2 regions of the Bacillus mesophilum genome follow, and region 1 is predicted to be linked to the other one. Evidence: predicted binding sites of a transcription regulator. Region 1 holds the regulator's gene; the other holds the start of a gene.
The links. Region 1 encodes Rex, which represses fermentation and respiration genes when NADH is low (regulators of the CRP and FNR family bind a similar motif). Its sites were predicted from a motif close to TTGTGAAATATTTCACAA; they were not measured.
Positions count from the first base shown of each region.

Region 1 (3,430 bases):
TGTAGTGATTTATTTATTAGCACTCTATCGACTTGAGTGCTAACACATTTATTATATTAATAGTTCTGACTTTTATTTGCAAGCATGATGCTGTATTTTTCATAAAAAATTTTAGACTTTAAAAGGAAGTCTATTATTGCCTATGCCAGAGTCCAGAAAGATCCATTTCTGGCAACCTCTTCATTATATACATTCACATTCTTTTTATGCATAAAGGCTGTTCGGGGTAGCCTTCTATTTGAAAGAAGTCCCTCTTTATGAGTAAAATGGTTAAAAGAGCATATGCTTGATTCTATGTCATAAGGGAGATCATCATTTGAAAAAAGAATACTGGATTATTTTAATTGTGTATATTGCCATGCAGCTTTCCTCCATTGTCGGCTTGCCGCTTATGGTGTTTGGAAGTGAGCTTATAACTGGCACTAGAATGGATCAAGGTACGGCCGTGTCTTCTTGGCTTGTGATTAGCTTTTCTCTAGCCCTCATCATCATTCTTTTCCTGCTGCGAAAGGATATGAAAGTGGAGCGGAGTTTATCTGAGCAATCATCCGTTGTAAAATCGATCGCCTGGGCCATTGGCGGGGTGTTTTTAGCACTGATTGCACAGTCTGTTGCTGCAAATATTGAATATATGATTGGCATTGAAATGGGTTCAGAGAACACACAGCAAATCATGAGTATCATTGAAACGTCGTCAATTGTTATTCTTGTTGTGTCGATCATTGGACCGATTTTAGAAGAAATCATTTTCCGGAAGATTATTTTCGGCAGCCTGCATAAACGCTTTAACTTTTTCATATCAGCGCTCCTTAGCTCTGTCATCTTTGCGGCAGCACATACTGAATTTGAACATTTGCTTCTCTATTCAGCGATGGGGTTCACGTTTGCCTTTCTATATGTAAAAACAAAACGGATCCTTGTGCCGATCTTTGCTCACGTAGCCATGAATTCTCTTGTAGTCGTCATGCAGCTTAACATGGAAGAAATCGAAAAATGGCTGGAGGAAATGGAACATGTGGCAGCATTTATTGGAGGGTTACTATGAGAAGAACTCCTCTGTTTTCAGGCATCATTTATTTGATCCTTGGCATACTATTTGTCTACATCGCTATTCAAAGTCTTCAGCAAAACGGAGAGTGGGGATTCATGACAAACCTTCTCATTATCATTGCTACCTTTGACATTGGAGCTGGCCTCAAAATGATCAGCTTCCACTTTAAGCTTAAAAATCTTGAAAACAAAAAATGAGCCTGTATAAGGGCTCATTTTTATTTTGAACAAGACATGCTTTCCTGGAGGGATCTCCTACATATCTGCCGGGTAATGTTTTAAGAAATAAATTAATGATTGCAATTCCACGGCTAAGTCGATATGGTGAACCCTGATTGCTGGGGGCACAGTTAATCTAGCAGGAGTAAAGTTTAAAATTCCTTTTACTGTGCTTTGTGAAATTCTATCTGTAATCGTCTGAGCATGCTGAGAAGGTACAGTTAAGATCACAACTTGGATGTCATTTTCTTCAATGACCTTTTCAAGATCGTCCATATGATAAACGGATACATCCCCAATTTTTTGATTAACTTTATCGGGCGAAACATCGAAGCCCACTTCAATTTTTGTATTGTTGTTTTTTAAGAAATTATAGTTTAATAAAGCAGTCCCCAGATTACCAACACCAATTAAACCAACCTTTGTTACTTCATCTTGGTCGAGCGTTTTTCTAAAAAAGGACAGCAGGTAATTCACATTGTAGCCATAGCCTTTTTTTCCAAGTGCTCCAAAGTAAGAAAAATCCCTTCTGATCGTGGCAGAATCAACTTTTACAGCATCACTTAATTCCGCAGACGAAACCCGAAGCTTACCTGATGCATGCAGATTTTTTAAAAATCGATAATACAGCGGTAATCGCTTTGCAGTAGCCTGCGGAATTTTGGTTTGTTCTGTTGACATCATTGTACCTCCGTATTCTCCGTCCTACTCCGTTCTTTTAAAATCCCCATTTTTGCCGCCTGTTTTTTCTATTAAGTAGGTTTCCCCAATGATCATCCCTTTATCGACGGCCTTGCACATATCATATACAGTCAGCGCACAAGCTGAAGCAGCTGTTAACGCTTCCATTTCAACACCTGTGCTGCCTTTTGTTTTGGCAGTAGCCGTAATTTGCAGAATATGATCAGAATCTGTCAGCTTCCATTCAAAAGAAATGTCCACACTTGTAAGCATAATTGGGTGGCACATTGGAATAATGTCAGATGTTTTTTTACTTGCCATAATTCCGGCAACTTGTGCAACGGCTAATACGTCTCCTTTTTTCATACTGTTAGACGTAATCTTGTCGTATATGACCTCATTTACTTTTATACTTGAATGGGCAATAGCTGTGCGAACGGTTTCGGCTTTTTCGCCAATATCAACCATCTTAGCTCTGCCTTCTTCATTAAAATGCGTTAAATCTCCCATATACTAACACCTCACAACAGAATCATACACTATTTTAGGTGCATTTGTGTATAGTTTGTATTCATATTCACATATTTATTTGCAAATTTCTTCAAATAACGCCGGTTTATTGCCGAACCTCAGCGGAATACGATACACTTGTCTTATACTGCAGAGGTGAAAATCATGATACTATTACAAGTTAATCAGCTCAATAAAAGCTTTGGTGCTGATCCAATTTTAACGAATATAAAAATGGAAGTACAAACAAGAGACCGCATTGCGCTCGTTGGACGAAACGGAGCAGGCAAATCGACTTTATTAAAAATAATCGCTGGCCATATCTCTTATGACAGCGGGGAAATCATGAAGCCAAAGGAAGTTGAAATCGGCTATTTGGCGCAAAATACAGGACTTGAATCTGAGCTGACAATTTGGGATGAAATGCTGACCGTTTTTGCTTCTTTACAGCAGCAAGAAAAAGAATTGCGTTCATTAGAAGAAAAGATGTCTGATCCTAACGCAATGAGCAACGAAGAAATGTATAACCGCATTTTAAAAGAATATGATCGCCTTCAGGTCAGCTTTAAAGAGAATGGAGGCTACCAGTATGAAGCAGATATCCGCTCCATTTTACACGGCTTGAACTTTCATACCATAGGATATGATGCGAAAATATCATCCTTAAGCGGCGGACAGAAAACACGGCTTGCGCTCGGAAAGCTGCTCTTAACAAAACCTGATCTGCTTATTCTTGATGAGCCAACAAACCATTTGGACATCGAGACCCTTTCATGGCTCGAATTCTACCTGCAGAGCTATGAAGGAGCTATTTTAATTGTTTCGCATGATCGGTACTTCCTCGACAAGGTTGTTACACAGGTATATGAAATCTCACGTCATCAGATCAAAAGGTTCACCGGAAACTACAGCCGCTATTTAGATCAGAAAGCAGCAGATTTTGAACGTGATATGAAGCAGTATGAAAAGC
Region 1 covers NZ_WBOT01000009.1:4,605-8,034, reverse strand. Annotated here, with positions in the region: gene F7732_RS19770 (CPBP family intramembrane glutamic endopeptidase) at 317-1,045, shown strand; gene F7732_RS19765 (YdiK family protein) at 1,042-1,248, shown strand; gene F7732_RS19760 (redox-sensing transcriptional repressor Rex) at 1,306-1,950, opposite strand; gene moaC (cyclic pyranopterin monophosphate synthase MoaC) at 1,975-2,460, opposite strand; gene F7732_RS19750 (ABC-F family ATP-binding cassette domain-containing protein) at 2,626-3,430, shown strand, end outside.

Region 2 (3,430 bases), on a different contig from region 1:
CACGGATTACTTTTACTTTTGCATGTTTGATGGCACTTAATGAGTCAGCAACTACACTTAATCCTGCGATCCCAGTTGCCATTGTGCGAAGAATTTCTGTATCATGCAATGCCATTTCGATTCGTTCATAGCTGTACTTGTCATGCATGTAGTGAATTACATTTAATGTGTTGATGTATAATCCTGCGAGCCATTCCATAACATTATCAAACTTCTGCATCACTTCTTCATAATCAAGTACATCAGAAGTAATAGGAGAGAAGCTAGGAGCTACTTGAATTTTCAGCTTTTCATCTACGCCTCCGTTAATCGCATATAATAACGCTTTTGCGAGATTGGCGCGTGCTCCAAAGAATTGCATTTGTTTTCCAATTTCCATAGCAGAGACACAGCAGGCAATTCCATAATCATCACCATACTCTGGTCTCATGATATCATCGTTTTCATACTGGATAGAGCTCGTATCAATTGACATTTTCGCACAATATTTTTTAAAACCTTCAGGAAGATCTTTTGACCATAGGACAGTTAAATTTGGCTCTGGTGCTGGTCCAAGGTTCTTTAATGTATGAAGAAAGCGGAATGAGTTCTTTGTTACAAGCGGACGGCCGTCAATTGCCATACCGCCGATTGATTCAGTTACCCATGTAGGGTCTCCGCTGAATAGATCGTTATAATCAGGGGTACGGGCAAATTTTACTAAACGAAGCTTCATGATGAAATGATCAACAATTTCTTGTGCTTCAACTTCAGTAAGGGTACCATTTTCGATATCTCTTTCAATATAAATATCAAGGAATGTAGATACACGTCCAAGGCTCATTGCCGCACCATTTTGTTCTTTAATGGCAGCAAGGTAACCAAAGTATAGCCATTGGAATGCTTCTGCCGCATTGTTTGCAGGTTCTGAAATGTCGAAGCCATAGCTTGCAGCAAGCTGTTTTAATTCATTAAGAGCCCGTACTTGCTCTGAAAGCTCCTCGCGAAGGCGCATTATTTCTTCGGACATTACGCTGCTTGAGTTTTTGATATCTTCTTTCTTCGCTTCAATTAAGCGGTTAACTCCATATAATGCTACACGTCTATAGTCACCAATGATTCTGCCGCGGCCATAAGCATCTGGAAGTCCGGTAATAATTGCCGCTTTTCTAGCTAATTTCATTTCATCTGAATATGCATCAAATACACCTTGGTTATGTGTTTTGCGAAATTCTGTAAAGATTTTTTCCATTTCTTTGCTTGCTTCGAATCCATATGATTCACATGCTTGCACAGCCATGCGGACACCGCCAAATGGCTGGAGGGACCGTTTGAAAGGTTTATCAGTTTGTACACCAACTACCTTTTCTAAATCCTTGTTTAAATAGCCAGGTCCATGTGAAGTAATCGTTGAAACAATTTCAGTATCCATGTCAAGGACACCGCCATTTTCTCTCTCCTGCTTTGTAAGGTCCATAACTTGTTCCCATAATCGGTCAGTTCCCTCAGTTGAACCGACTAAGAATGACTCATCTCCATCATAAGGCTTAAAATTCTGAAGAATAAAATCGCGGACATTTACTTCTTTATTCCATTTGCCGTCAGTAAAACCATTCCATTGTTTCATTATCAAGTCACCTCTGTAAAAAATGATTTTAAATATCTTATAACAGTTGATACAACTTAACTACAATTTGAGTATAACAGATATATTGTGAAAACAATCACAATAAATATGAACGTATTGTGAACACTTGGTAAATATAGATTTTTTACCTATTTAACACTATGAGTATAGTGGTAAATAGATAACTGTATTATATTAATATGTCTTAAAACTCGAACTGTTATATATAGTAATCTATGGGGAACTTTAATGAAATTAGGCAACTTCGGCAACATTTACCGCTATTTAAATAGCAAGTTATCTGTTTTAATTAAGACTATGAAAAAACTACTTCTAACTTTCATGTTGTCTGTTACTCTAGTCTTTGGAATTTATACCTCAGCATCTGCAGCGTCTGTACACAGTGTTCAGACAGGAGACACGATGTGGAAAATTGCGTTAAAATATCAGGTTGGAGTTTCTGAGATTATAAGTGCAAATCCATCTGTTTCAAATCCTAATATGATTTATCCTGGTCAAAAGCTTAATATACCATCTTTATCAGCTTCTACATTAACGATTGAAGAAGAAGTTTTAAAGCTGGTAAACCAAGAAAGAGCCAAATATGGGTTAAAACCATTAACATCAAATTGGGAGCTTGCAAGAGTTGCTAGATACAAATCTCAAGATATGATTAATAAGAATTACTTTGACCACAATTCACCAACGTATGGTACACCATTCCAAATGATGAAAAACTTTGGAATTACGTATAAAACGGCTGGTGAAAATATTGCAGCAGGTCAAACGTCAGCACAAGCAGTTGTGACTGCGTGGATGAATAGTGAAGGGCACCGTAAAAACATTCTTTCTTCAAGCTACACACAAATGGGTGTTGGTTACGTAAAAGGCGGATCATATGGCCATTACTGGACACAGATGTTTATTTCTAAATAAAAAATAAGTTTTTATCCATTAAAAAGGATGTCCAATCTAAATTGAGGACATCCTTTTTTGCATTTTAAATAGTTGGAAATGAGCAGCTGAGAATGATTATGCGAAGCAGCTAATTGAGGTGAAGATGTATGTGGAATCAAACTAAGCCGTTTTCTTTCTGGTTTTGTCTTAATAAGGTAACATGATAAAATATTACAATCTGTCAAAAATATAAGACAATTTTTTAATCTACCACGATATATGCAATCATCGTACCATGATTTTCATGATGGGAATGAACATTACAAATGAGCTTATATGTTCCTTCTTTCGCAAAATTTAATGGTACTACGGTTTCCTCTCCTTTTTTAACGACACCTTTTATGTCTGTACCTTCAATGTAAAATGGATGCTCACTTCCATTAACACCTAAAATTTTTAAATTTACATTTTCGCCTTTTTCAACAAATATGGTACCGGGATCCCAGCGGTAAACTTCCATCTCTTTTCCATCAGCAGTGTTAGTTGTAAATTCGCCTGTTACCATGTGAATGTCTCTGGCATTCTCACCTGCAGCAGGACTGAATGCAGTAACATTTTCAGATCTTGTGTAAATAACTGCTGCTGCACTTGCAACCACAGTTAACACAGCCAAAAACAAGATAATTGTTCTCTTTTTTAATACAAAAAATGTCATTCCTTTTTCTCCCCCTCAAATAGTTTGTCCATTATAAAGGTATGCGAAATAGACAGGCAAACTTGTCTATTTTCATGTTTTTTTTTTAGAAAACCTTGAAAACATTTATTTAACATGAAGATAGTGATTTCCATGTAGACAAAAAGAGGGAAAAGTGTAAAAATTTAAATATAACTTATGGATAAATACCAGTTCCTTTAATTTTGATGTTT
Region 2 covers NZ_WBOT01000010.1:2,760-6,189, reverse strand. Annotated here, with positions in the region: gene pflB (formate C-acetyltransferase) at 1-1,606, opposite strand, end outside; gene safA (SafA/ExsA family spore coat assembly protein) at 1,925-2,542, shown strand; gene F7732_RS20165 (cupredoxin domain-containing protein) at 2,766-3,218, opposite strand.
Region 2: pflB (formate C-acetyltransferase) is a predicted target of Rex. The motif match lies at 1,692-1,709, and genes of this name have one in related genera.